Regions from separate parts of the Paenibacillus sp. FSL H8-0034 genome, predicted to be linked through region 2. Evidence: riboswitches for the same ligand, from Rfam matches in the RefSeq annotation. Region 2 holds a riboswitch; each other region holds the start of a gene.
The links. A riboswitch is a leader RNA that binds a small molecule or an ion and turns the genes downstream of it on or off. The one in region 2 is predicted to bind ZMP and ZTP.
Positions count from the first base shown of each region.

Region 1: another riboswitch for ZMP and ZTP. It lies ahead of pabB (aminodeoxychorismate synthase component I); the one in region 2 lies ahead of rpiB (ribose 5-phosphate isomerase B).
Region 3: another riboswitch for ZMP and ZTP. It lies ahead of NST47_RS33855 (DJ-1/PfpI family protein); the one in region 2 lies ahead of rpiB (ribose 5-phosphate isomerase B).

Region 1 covers NZ_JBBOBS010000001.1:4,182,194-4,186,786, forward strand. Annotated here, with positions in the region: gene nrdE (class 1b ribonucleoside-diphosphate reductase subunit alpha) at 1-1,691, shown strand, start outside; gene nrdF (class 1b ribonucleoside-diphosphate reductase subunit beta) at 1,711-2,676, shown strand; ZMP/ZTP riboswitch at 2,821-2,900, shown strand; gene pabB (aminodeoxychorismate synthase component I) at 3,194-4,309, shown strand; gene NST47_RS18965 (NUDIX domain-containing protein) at 4,284-4,593, shown strand, end outside.
Region 2 covers NZ_JBBOBS010000001.1:207,772-212,364, forward strand. Annotated here, with positions in the region: gene upp (uracil phosphoribosyltransferase) at 1-131, opposite strand, end outside; gene glyA (serine hydroxymethyltransferase) at 472-1,719, opposite strand; gene NST47_RS00920 (TIGR01440 family protein) at 1,797-2,366, opposite strand; gene rpiB (ribose 5-phosphate isomerase B) at 2,402-2,860, opposite strand; ZMP/ZTP riboswitch at 3,022-3,102, opposite strand; gene NST47_RS00930 (low molecular weight protein arginine phosphatase) at 3,189-3,767, opposite strand; gene NST47_RS00935 (manganese efflux pump MntP) at 3,875-4,438, opposite strand; gene NST47_RS00940 (L-threonylcarbamoyladenylate synthase) at 4,522-4,593, opposite strand, start outside.
Region 3 covers NZ_JBBOBS010000001.1:7,565,442-7,570,034, forward strand. Annotated here, with positions in the region: gene NST47_RS33850 (GNAT family N-acetyltransferase) at 1-703, opposite strand, end outside; gene NST47_RS33855 (DJ-1/PfpI family protein) at 903-1,496, opposite strand; ZMP/ZTP riboswitch at 1,556-1,635, opposite strand; gene NST47_RS33860 (hypothetical protein) at 1,799-3,274, shown strand; gene NST47_RS33865 (aldo/keto reductase) at 3,424-4,398, opposite strand; gene NST47_RS33870 (MBL fold metallo-hydrolase) at 4,563-4,593, opposite strand, start outside.

The sequences.
Region 1 (4,593 bases), 4.0 Mb from region 2:
ATTTGGCCACGTCCATGATGGAGCAGCGAATGCAGCCGGCGACTCCGACATTTCTGAATGCAGGGAAAAGCAGGCGCGGTGAAATGGTATCCTGCTTTCTGCTGGAAACCGATGATTCGCTCAACTCGATTAACTATGTACTCGGTACCTGCATGCAGCTTTCGAAAATTGGAGGTGGTGTAGCGGTCAATTTGTCCAAGCTTCGCGGTCGTGGTGAGCCGATTAAAGGTGTTGAGGGCGCGGCCAAAGGAATTATGCCGGTACTCAAGCTGATGGAGGATGCATTCTCCTACGCAGACCAGATGGGTCAACGCAGAGGTTCAGGAGCAGCCTATTATCATATTTTTGGATGGGATGTCATGGAGCTTTTAGATAGCAAGAAGATTAACGCGGATGAGAAAATGCGGCTCAAGACATTATCGATTGGTTTGATTGTGCCTGACAAGTTTTATCAGCTTGCTGAGGATAACAAGCCGTTGCATCTGTTTGCTCCTTATTCTGTTTTTCAAGCGTACGGAAAATACCTGGATGATATGGATCTTGATGATATGTACGACCAACTGCTGGCCGATAACCGGGTGCGTAAAAAGACAGTGATGAGCGCACGGGACATGTTAATCAAAATTGCGATGATCCAGCTCGAATCGGGTTATCCTTATATCATGAACAAAAGCAACGCCAACCGTTCCCATCCTCTGAAAAAGCTGGGTACGATCAACATGTCAAACTTGTGTACGGAAATCTTCCAATTGCAAGAAACTTCGGAAATCACCGATTATGGTTGCCCGGATCTGATCCGTCGGGATATAAGCTGCAACCTCGCCTCCCTGAACATTGCCAATGTCATGGAATGGAAAAAAGTGAGGGAATCTGTCCACGACGGGATGACCGCCCTAACAGCCGTAAGCGATATGACGAACATCGCCAATGCGCCGGGTGTTGCAAAAGCAAACCGGGAGCTGCATTCGGTCGGATTGGGAGCTATGAACCTTCACGGCTATCTTGCCAAAAATAAAATCGCGTATGAAAGCGATGAGGCTCAAGATTTTGTCCGCACTTTTTTTATGATGATGAATTATTATTCCTTGGAAAAAAGCATGGAAATTGCAAAAACGCGTGGCGTCACATTTACAGGCTTCCAGCATTCGGACTATGCGAATGGTACGTACTTCGACCGTTACTTGACAACGGACTACCGACCGGTTACCAGCAAAGTGAAGCTATTGTTCAGCGGGATTCCAGTTCCGTCTCCGGAAGACTGGGAGAATTTGAAGGCTGCTGTGCAGAAGCATGGATTATATCACGCTTACCGCCTGGCAATTGCCCCGACGCAGAGCATTTCATATATTCAGAACGCTACATCAAGCGTGATGCCGATTGTGGAGCCGATTGAAACCCGCACCTATGCCAACTCAACCACCTATTACCCGATGCCGTACATGAGCCGGGATAATTTCTTTTACTATAAATCTGCCTATCAGATGGATCAATTTAAGGTGTTGGATCTAATTGCTGAAATTCAAATACATGTCGATCAAGGAATCTCAACCGTGCTCCATGTTAACAGTGACATCACGACAAGGCAGCTTGCTCGCTACTACATTTATGCAGCTAAAAAAGGATTAAAATCGCTCTATTATACCCGGACGAACAGATTGTCCATCGAAGAATGCATCAGTTGCTCCGTTTAGGGGAAGGGGAAAGATGAAAATGAGTGTTTGGAAAGCTGTAAATTGGAACCGTCCGGATGATGATTTTACCGACACTTTCTGGAAGCAAAATATGATGCAGTTTTGGACGGATGAAGAGATTCCTTTGTCGGATGATCAAATGTCTTGGCTGACGCTGAGCCATGACGAGCGGGAGCTGTATATGAAAGTACTTGGGGGGCTGACCCTGCTGGATACGGTTCAGGGTGGCGTTGGCATGCCCAAAATACTTGAATGGGTTGACGGGCTGCAGCGTAAAGCCGTGCTCGGTTTTATGGGGATGATGGAGCAAATTCATGCCAAATCTTATAGCAGTATTTTCACAACACTGGCTTCAACTGAAGAGATCGACAACATTTTCAGCTGGATAGAAAGCAATCGTTGCTTGCAAATCAAAGCAGAGACGATCTCCCAATATTATAATGGCATTAAGACGCGTGAGGATTTGTATTTGGCGATGGCGGCCTCTGTATTGCTGGAGAGTTATCTGTTTTATAGTGGATTTTTTTATCCGCTTTACTTGGCAGGGCAAGGTAAAATGACGAGTAGTGGTGAAGTCATTAATCTGATACTGCGTGATGAAAGCATTCACGGGTTGTATATTGGCATGCTCGCTCAAGAAATATATGCGCAATTGGATGAAAACGAGCAGCAATCGGCATTCGATAAGCTTCAGAGTCTTATTCGCAATTTGCATAGCAATGAAGAGCTGTACACAGAGGAACTTTACCAATCTGTAGGATTAACTGACGAAGTGAAAGCATTTATCCGCTATAATGCCAACAAAGCATTCATGAATCTGGGGCTCGAACCTATATTTCCAGAGGAGGATATTAATCCAATAGTCCTGAATGGAATCAGCACACGTACAAAGCAGCACGATTTCTTTTCCAAAAAAGGAAACGGATATGTTCGTACCCTTCATGTGGAGGCATTGACGGATCGTGATTTCCTATTTGATTTTTGAAACGAATCCGTTATAGCCTAAGGATATGACCAGATATAGTTTAATTCAGTTACCTTATACCTACCGATTTGTGATATCTTTCTTGTAACAAAGCTGTTCTAGCTTAATCTATGGACTGCGTATTTAACTGGTATAGATGGAATATTAGATATGTGTGACTGGCGTAAACGTGGTGAACCACGAGGGAGCACATATTCATATCGCCGTACGCCTGGGCAAAGTATTTGATCTTAGGATCGAATGCTTTTTTACTTTAAGGGGGAATGCTCGAATGGGTTATTTTAAAGATTCGCGGAAAATGATTTGCAGACCATGGTGTACCTCAAGCCAGATTGGAAGGAAGCCTTACAATGCCTATCTGAAATGACGAGCAAGGATGAGCTCGCAGTCGTATCTGGAACCCTGTATGTAATTTCCGATGTAAGATTCTGGATTCTATACGAAACAGACTCCTATAAAGGCTTGTAATCTGGCATAGATTAAAAGGTTATCAAGCAACAGAAGCGGAGGGTAGGATATGAAGCTTGAACCAACTATCATCATTGATTTTAATCAGAAAAGAATGAAATTTGAGAAGCCTCTGCAGATTTGGCAAACCCACAAATTGGAGGAGATCAGTGGGATTTTTGAAAAGGTTCAGGAGGCTATCGATGGGCAGTTCTATGTGGCCGGTTATGTCTCATATGAGTGCGCACCCGCTTTCGAGAGACATTTCAGCGTGTGTGAACCTGATGCAGAGTTTCCTTTAGTGTGGTTTGGTGTCTATGAGAAGCCAGTAGAAGAGGACGACATAGCGCCGAAGGGGATGTACTCCGTTTCAGACTGGAGTGCAGGTACGAACCGCGTGGAGTATACAAACCATATTAAAAGCATTCATGCGGCGATTGCTCGTGGAGAGACGTACCAAGTCAACTATTCCACGCGTTTGAAGGCTAAGTTTACTGGAGATGATTTTGCCTATTACGAAGATTTGCGAGATGTCCAAACTAATTATTCTGCATATTTAAATGTGGGGCGCTATCGGATCTTATCGGTTTCACCAGAGCTTTTCTTCCACTGGAATGGAGAGCACATTCGTACCAAGCCAATGAAAGGTACTCTTCCCATAACGGGCAGCAAACAAACTTTGTTCGAATCGGAGAAGAACCGCACAGAGAATGTGATGATTGTGGATCTCCTTCGGAATGATTTAGGTCGGATTGCCAAGACAGGCACTATTAAGGTTCCACATCTGTTTGAAATCGAGGAATATCCTACGTTGTACCAAATGACCTCGACCATAGAAGCCAATACACAACCTGGGGTCACCCTGTTCGATGTATTCCAGGCCATGTTCCCATGTGGGTCGATAACCGGGGCACCCAAAATTTCTACCATGAAGATGATCTCATCCTTGGAAAAGGAGCCGCGTCATATTTATTGCGGTTCCATTGGGCTCGCTGTACCGGGCGAGGGTATCACGTTTAACGTGGCCATCCGCACAGTTCTTGTAGATTCGTATACGCAGCTGGCTGTGTATGGAGTAGGGGGAGGAATTACCTGGGATTCAACCGCTGAGGACGAGTATGATGAGATGAGAACGAAATCGAGAGTATTGACATATCGGCATGAGCGGATTGGAAGTCAAACATAAGCATAAATTATGGCTGTCCTTAACAAAAAGTAAGTTGGTGGTAATAATGAATTATGAGTTTCTTGGGGCTTTGCCCAATCAAAATATAATCTTAACGAAGAAAAGTTTAATTGAAGAAGCTAATTGTGTACTGATTTTCGCCTTCTATCAAGGTAAATTGGTTCTTGTTAAGCATCATTGTCGCGGTTGGGAACTACCTGGAGGGAATAGGGAGGAAGGCGAATCAGTTACACAAACGGTTATCAGAGAGATGTATGAAGAGACTGGTGGTGAACTCGATTCGA
Region 2 (4,593 bases):
ATTTCATACGCCATTAGTGTCGATACTTCATCAACCAATTCGCGAAAATCTTTGGTAAGTGTGGATTCATCCCGTATGTACGTAAGCTTATGCTGGATCAACGGATGGTCACACACAAATAATTTTCCCATAAACAATTCCCCTTTACGCCAAATCTCGTCTATTATACCACACCTGTGAGATGTTATCCCAACAAGTTTCGCGCATGGACGACATGCTCAGCGGCTGTCAGGTTGCAGCGTACAAATGCTGGCTTCACGTTATGAATGTACCGTTTCTATACATGCACAGGATCATAGAAGCTAAGGAGAGGAGCGTTCATAGCTGACCCTACGCTGCACAGTTACGGAGTGATCTCGGGGTGCTTCCTGAAATCATGAAGAGGCCGGAGATCTCTGCATATCTCCAGCCTCTTGCTATTGTCTATATATCGCACTCATGAATTGACGATGCGAGCCTTATAATTAGGAATTAGTAGAACAAGCCCGGATACAAAGGGAACTGGGCTGTCAAATCTTTTACCATACCGCGGACTTTGTCATGAACAGCAGCATCCGTTGGGTTTTTCAAAGTCAAGGCAATGATCTTGGCAATAGTTTTCATAGCTTCTTCATCCATACCGCGGGAAGTTGCAGCAGGAGTACCTACACGAACACCACTGGTTACCATCGGCTTCGCCGGGTCAAAAGGAATTGCGTTTTTATTAACCGTTACGCCAACTTCATCCAGCAAGTGCTCAGCTTCTTTACCACTGATGCCCGTGTTGCGCAGGTCGATCAGCATCAAATGGTTATCGGTACCACCGGATACAAGATCGATACCTTCGGAAATCAAAGCTTCCGATAATGCTTTGGCATTGTTGACAACCTTTTGTGCGTAAGTTTTGAATTCCGGCTGCAAAGCTTCTCCGAAGGATACGGCTTTAGCTGCAATAATATGCATCAATGGACCACCTTGGGTACCCGGGAATACAGCTTTATCGATTGCAGCAGCCCATGGCTTACGGCACAAAATCATACCGCCGCGAGGACCACGAAGTGTTTTATGTGTAGTCGTCGTTACAAAATGTGCATGTGGAACCGGGTTTGGATGCAGACCAGCCGCTACCAGACCAGCGATATGTGCCATATCAACAAAGAGCAATGCGCCTACATCATTAGCGATTGACGCCAGAGCTTCAAAATCAATCGTACGCGGATATGCGCTGGCACCAGCTACGATCATACGAGGCTTATGTTTGAATGCTGCCTTGCGCACATCATTATAATCGATACGGGAGTCGCTTTCGCTTACACCGTAGGAAACGAAGTTGTATAGAATACCGGATGCATTAACCGGGCTGCCGTGGGTCAAGTGGCCGCCATGAGCCAAGCTCATGCCCAATACCGTATCTCCAGGCTGCAGAGCTGCCAAGTAAACAGCCATGTTAGCTTGAGCACCAGAATGCGGTTGTACGTTAGCATGCTCAGCTCCAAACAATTCCTTGGCACGGTCACGAGCGATGTCTTCTACAATGTCTACATACTCACAACCGCCATAATAACGTCTGCCAGGGTAGCCTTCAGCATATTTATTAGTCAGAACGGTACCCATTGCTTGCAGCACTGCCTCGCTGACGAAATTTTCCGATGCGATCAATTCGATTTTGTCGCGTTGACGGCCGATTTCAAGATTCATAGCCTCCACGATTTTGGGGTCCTGCTTACGTAATTGCTCCATAATAAAATCCTCCTTTTAGTTTTTTGCAGATAACTTACTTCTTACTTCGTAAGCCTCCACATGATAGTTAGTTGGGTTTATTCACAAAATCCGTTGTCAGCAGAATTCTCTTCTACCACATATACAGCCCGAGCGCCACCAATGAGCTTCGGACGGGTGTAGGCCATCTGAACCGAGGCATGGCCAATGATCCGGATTGAGGGACGCAGCGGAATTGCGACAGGTTTCAAATGCATCCCGATCAGCGTTCCCCCGATATCTATGCCCGCATGGGCCGACACGGCTTCAACGAGACAGGCCTGCTTCAAATGTTTATAGGCATACGAAGCCATAGAACCGCCTGCACGCGGAACGGGAATCGCCGACACCGGCTCCAGCCGGTAAGCCAGCATCGCTGCACGCTCCATAACCAACGCCCGATTCAAATGCTCACAGCATTGAAATACCGGGTAAAAGCCAGCCTCGGCGCGAACGGCCTCAATCGCAGCGAAGATAGGCTGGGCAGCCGTTTCTGTGCCTGAAGTGCCAATGTGGTGACCCAGCACCTCGCTCGTACTCGTCCCGATGACAAGCAGCTGTCCCGCCTGGATATTACCTGCCTGTACCAGCTCACGCAGCACTTGTTCTACCTGTGACTGAATGTCCATACCCCGTTGCCTCCTTCGTCAAGCTGTACGAATGATTACGATTGAGGAGTGACTTTGTCTTCCAATTCCATGACTTTATGAATGCGGTTCACGTGACGTTCACCGTTGGAAAACTCGGTTTCCAACCAAACCTTCACAATGGACTCAGCCAGTCCCGGTCCGACAATACGTTCTCCCATTGCCAGTACGTTGGAATCATTGTGCTGACGGGTCATTTGGGCCGAAAACAGATCGTGTACAAGCGCACAGCGAATGCCGGCGATTTTGTTAGCAGCAATCGTCATTCCAATTCCCGTCCCACAAAGCAAGATCCCTCTGTCGGCCGTTCCTGCGGCGACCTTATTGCAAACCTCGATCGCATAATCCGAATAATCCACGGAATCCGTGCTATGACAGCCTACGTCTGTCACATCATGGCCTAAAGACTGCACAAGTTTAATAATTCCATCCTTCAACTGAACGCCTGCATGATCAGAGCCTATTACTATCTTCATTTGATGCGCCTCCTGACAAGTTTTCTGGACACTATCGTATGATGAGTTGATTGTCATCCAATTTGTCCATTATACCGTAATGCATACAGAAAAATGAAATCAAATATGGTGAATCCTAAACGAAAAAAGAGCATACTGCATGCCACTATCAGCACTGCAATGCTCTTTGCCCAGGCGACCGGCCGTATGCCCCGATGCTCCATTGTGGTTAGCCCCACTCGTCGCCAGTTACATCAGGTCCTGCTTCTTATTCTTATCATAACGGAAATGATCAAGGCTGTAAAGCCGTAAAACAACCTATTTCCTTGAACTTTTTTTCAAAAAAGTCTCACGCTTTAAGACGTCGTACCAACCGATGCAGGCATTCCTCGATTTCCGCTGCGCACTGTCTGTATAGCGATAAAGATCCGCCGAACGGGTCAGCAATATCGTAGTCAGGCAAAGACTGCTCCAGTTGTCTCACTCGCGCGCGTTCCTCCATTGTCACCTGCTGGGATAAAGACTGCTTGAACTGAAGCTCAGCAATCAACGCAGCCAGCTCGTCCATACGCGCTTTAGCGGACGGATCATCACTCACAAATTCTTTGAGTGTGTGCATCTTGTCTACGAATGCAGGGAAACGCTGGATCGCTTGCTGCTTGTGACTCGTGGTCATGGTGAGCACCACATCTGCCCAGTCCAGCAAAGAGCCTGTTAATGAGGAAGAGCTAATCGCCTGCAAAGCATCTTTTTCCCGCAATATAATTGCCGCATTGGTGGAAACAGGATAGCCATCACCCGCTGAGGTCCCGGCCGAACGGACTTCTATGTGATTCATCCCCTGCTCTTTCAGCATCGCGCGAAGCATACCTTCTGCCATCGGACTGCGGCACGTATTCCCGGTACACACAAACAATATTCGGTTCATTAGAAATCCCCGCCTTTCTCCTCTATGATGATTGGCTGTTGAGCCCTATTCCTATTGTACCTCAAAAGACGTAAAAATGGATATGTAGCTGTAGCCCTGAATCCGATTCATAATAAAAAGCGTGCACCGAATGCCAGCAAAATGACTCCACCTACGGCTTCTCCGTACTCTCCGACCCAATGTCCCGCTTTACGGCCGAGCATCAATCCGGTAATGGACATGATTCCTCCTACCGTACCGAACATCAGTACCGTCAGCGCACGGTCACCGGCAAACATGCCCAGCGATACGCCGACGGAGAATGAATCGATGCTGACACTAATCGCAAACAGCAGCATGCCCAGAAGGGTTTTATGATCAACGGATTTCGCCGCCTCCCCTTTCAAGGAATTGTAGATCATATGTATACCAAGAATCACAAGCAGGATGCCTCCCGCTATCGTTGCTACTCCACCTAATAACGAGCCCATGTAGCTGCCCATAAACATACCCACAAGCGGCATGACCATATGGAATACCGCAATCATCAGGCTCAGCTTGAGAATATCCCACTTTCGTATGCCCTTCATCCCGATTCCGATACCCAGCGATAATGCATCCAAACCTAAGGCTACTGCCATGACCAGTATGGTTATGAATTGCCCCACCATCAGTGGTGACGCCCAGTCCATCTCCTGTCGACCTCCTGTCCTGTTCTTCATCAACATATGCGGACAAGTAGAGAATCATGACTGAGTATGGACTTGTAGCTGTGCTACACGTGGATAATACGGCTGGCTGCCGCTTTGCGCAGCCGATTCATAATAGCGGCCCCGATACCCGCTTC
Region 3 (4,593 bases), 7.4 Mb from region 2:
CACGGGCTTCCTGCAACCGCGAGGCGACCAGCACGGTGAACAGTCCCCGTCTCCGGTGTGTGGTCTTGGTGCGACCCCCGGCTAGTTCGGCGTAGGGCCCTCCGGGCCGGAAGTAGACCCGCCCACAGGCGACGGGCTCGCCGTCAACGTAGGCAATGTGGATGCTCATCTCGTCCGGATTCTCCTTCAACTTAAGGGCCAGCGCGCGCCGCTCCACCTCCACGTTGTGCCTGCCAATCTCGCGGGACACCTCGGCGTAGTCCACCAGGTCGCGCTCTTCTCGGACGATCCTGATCTCATGTTCGCCGCCGTCACCGAAGGCAGCCAGCGATGCCTCGTCCAATGGCAGGACCAACACTTCCTCCTCATCCTCGGCCTCGAACCCGGCGGCGACGAGCCGCTCGGGCAGGTCGATTGGCGTATCGTGACCGTAGTACTTCCACTCCAGGCTGTAGCCGCCGGAGATGGCGGCATCCCGCTCCCGGCGGATCAGGTTATCGGTTTCCTCCGGCGGTAGGCTGGCGAACACGATCCGGCACTCCGATCCGTCTGTGGAGCGATCCACGACCACGTCACCGCTGGCAGACGGCACGCCCAGTGACCGTCGCTCGGCATCCAGGCCCGCCAGGATATCGGTTCTTATGATCTCGTCTGTTTCATACACCATTTTCGCTTTCTCCAGAGCCTGGTTTTCCTTGTCCATGTTCGACACGTTCTCCTGCCTCCCTTTGTTTCGGGAAATTTTGTTTCCCTCTTACTCTATTACGTCTGTCTGCCCTCAACACAATTTTAAACGATTTCAACTACCCTTACAGAACGGCTGCTAAGTTACAACAACCTCCTGTTTTGCGTTAAACTGCCCGTCGAAAAAATTGCTTACTACTCCTTTTTTACAAGTATCTTTATACAATGTAGTCAGAATCGAGCTTACCTGTCTGATAGTAAGGATAATCCATTGATTTTTGTATTTTTTGAACCGTTTCTGCATCAGTAAAGCATTCAAGTAGGTACAGTCCTAGGTCAATTGAAGTAGCCACTCCACCACCCGTAATAACATTTCCGTCCCTAACAATTCTTGCTCTAACTACTTCTTCGCAATATGGTTCCAGAATGTCGTAAGCAGGAGGGTTTGTTGTTGCCCTTTTTCCAGTTAAAAAGCCTGCTGCCCCTAATAGTAATGCTCCTGTACAGACAGAAACCTTATATTTAACACCACTTGCCGTCTTTAACCATGTAAGAAATTCTACATCATTTTTAAGTTTTCTTGTCCCCCATCCACCTGGAACAAATATTAAATCATATTGAGATAAGTCAGGAGATACATGTTCTATTTTCATTTTGATGCCTAATTCATCTGTAACCTCCGATCGGGTTGAACACACATCCCAAGACACATCCTCCATAAGATTTAAGATTCTAAGACGTGTTATTGCATCATAAAACCCGACAAAATCTAACGTTGTCATTTGGTCAAACAGGATAAAAGCCATCTTCATTTTGAACACCTGACCTTTCTATTTTGAAGATAAAAAAAAAGCACTTGATCATTGATCAAATACTTTGCCCAGGCGTACGGCTATTTATCTGTGTACTTCCTCATGGTTCTCCATGTTTACGCCAGTCATACACAGTATTCACTTAAGAATAATCATACATAATAATTCCAATATTTACAAGACATAACGTTATGTCTAATAAGTAAACTACTCCGCTAACCTGTCCTTTACTTAAGTAGTAATAAATGACGAACAACTTTTTGCTCTATTTTGTGTCTAACATATGGAAAGGGGTGGTAATTATGCCAACATCAAAAGCATTCAAGCATTCTTATTCAGTTATGTTGGGAGTGTTTATTGCTGCTTTAACCATATACACGTTGTACACTTCAGAGGCTCTGGCAAGCGGGAGATGGAATGAACAGCAGGTAAAGCTTACATTGCTAGTCGATACACCTGTTTATGAGGAACAGTCCACTGATAGCAAGCCAGCTGGTGTCATATCAGCATTCCAATCGCTTCAAGTAATTGAAACAAGCAGAAGTGAGCAGGACACAACGAATCCATCGGACGGGTCCTGGTATCTCGTAAAGACGTGGTATGGCGATAAATGGTTGCGAAGCGGACCTGCGGTCATAAAAGAGAAATATTACCCAGTCCATTTGGAACTCACGTTTATGGGTGTCGAGGACTTATACGATTTTCCTGCGGATGATGAAAGTAACGGAGGGCAACTTTCCCCCCAGACGGTAACGACGCTTGGTCAGCTCTTCATTTGCAACGAAGGAGTCACTGAGGGTACCCAATCGGAATCAGATCACTGCCGATCATGGTATCGTATATTAACCTATTTAGGGGAAAAATGGATTGCCCCGACTAAAGCCATTGAGCATTACGAGAATCAACACTCAGCGGCAGCCCTTACCCCTTCAGCTGCATTCTACCAAGAAAAATTTCGTTCCAGCCGTGAGCTAGAGCCTCTCTTATCCAGATTCTCTATCGAGCCTGTTTCGATGCATACCGAAAATAATGTTGCCAGGCTTGAAGTCCGAAGACTTTACCAGCACCGCGAGAAATTAAACGACGAAGAGGTCGAAGCCCTTAAAAACGCTGTATTCCAATCACTTGGAGGTTATTTTCCTCTTTCGATTACGACGTATACTCTTTCGGACAAGGCTGATCTTGTCGGAAACATCATATCCATCGATAATACAGGTAAACGCGCGCTAGTTGTGAATTATAATAAATGGTCCGGTAAAGAACATCCTACTCCTGAAGCATATTGGATCAGGCTTCCCGATGATTCCAATATTCATAGATATGGGCAGGAACTTCAACTGAGCATGGATGACCTTAGGATTGGCCAGACTGTAGAGGTTTGGAAAGCGAAATTTACTTTAATGAGCTATCCCGGACAAACCATCGCCTATGAAATCGCAATCGTTGAAGATGCCAAACCAGGCGAGGAAGGTATCCCCTTAAGTACAATACTGGATCTTGATTTGACCCACATCGATAAAATAGAATTAAAGCTTAAAGACGGGAAGCCTATTATTATTCGAGAAGCCCACATCATACAGGCTATTTCCAAACGAATGCAACACATCCGTCTGCAAGCAGCCGATCAGTATCCGGCGGAATATGACACTTACACCATGTCGTTATATCAAGCAGACAGGAAAGCAATTTATTCCGGTAATCTGGTCCTTCAGCAGCTTCCTTACAGACCAACCTCTTTAACTATCGATCTTGATGAATTCATCAAGAAGTTGAAATAATTCACCGTGACAAATGCTCCTGAACCATGATTGTTATTGAAACTACCCGTTCCTTGAGCGAAATCCCTTCAGGGAAACCGCTTTTCCGTGTGTATAATTTAATCCAATCGATACCCGGCATTGGCATCAAAATTTATTTTCTTTTGACATCAACTGCTTACATAAGAAACGATAGCACCATCCAGCTCAATGTCCACTGCGCCCAGGCTGTCCTGCAAATGGTGGTGGTTTTTGCAGCCGACAATCGGAAACACCGGAAAGGGCTGTGCCAACAGACAAGCCACTGCTATCTGATTGGATGTGGCCTTATGTTGTCGGGCAAGCTCTTCGATCCGTTCCAATCGGGTAAAGTTGGTTTCATTGTGATACAGTCTGTATATATTTTTATTGCTTAATTCGGGCTGTACCTCGTGCTCTCTGCGATATTTTCCGCTAAAAAAACCATTGGCCTGCGAGCTGTATGGGATGAGTGCAACTCCTGTGCGGATATGCCAGTCGACCAAGGCCTGATCGGTTATAACCTGACTCGGATCTTTGATTGAACCTGGATTGACAGTTGCCAGGCTCCACAAATTGCTAACGGCAACAAACCCTGCATAGCCTTTGCTCACAGCATACTGCTGTGCTTGCTCCAAGCGCTCCAGTGTCCAGTTCGAGCAGGCATAATAACGAATATGGCCCTGCCGCACATGCGTCTCCAAAATATCAATCAGCGTCTCAACAGGAATTCGTGGATCATCACGATGCAAATAATACAGATCAATGTAATCAGTACCCAATCTCTGCAAGCTTCCCACGATGTCCTGCTCAATCTCTGCGGCTGATAGCCTCGAAACCAGCGGTGTATCCAGCAGAGGATGCCCACCTTTGGTCGCTATGATCAATTGATCCCGATTCCCTCTCTCCTTCATCCACCTACCCAAAAAACGTTCGCTGCTGTTCGGCTCGATAGGCAGCCAGTTCGCATATACCTCTGCCGTATCAAGAAAATTGCCACCGGCTTCCGTAAACGCATTCAAAATCCTCTTAGATTCCTCTTCATTGATTGAACCACCAATATCCGAGGTTCCCAAACAAATAACAGATGGCAGCAGATCTGTGTTTTTAATAGCTTTATACTTCACAATATCAGCCCTCCCGATTGAATTATGGATTGATTGGCACACAACTTCTATTATAGGCAATGGCTTTGATCGAAGTCTACTTACTTTAATCGCCTGATCACAAAGAAATACCCCCACCCGGACTCATGCCACAGGTAGAGGTAAATGTTGTAACTGCTATTTGGCTATTCCCGCCAAGTATCCCCGGCAGACAAC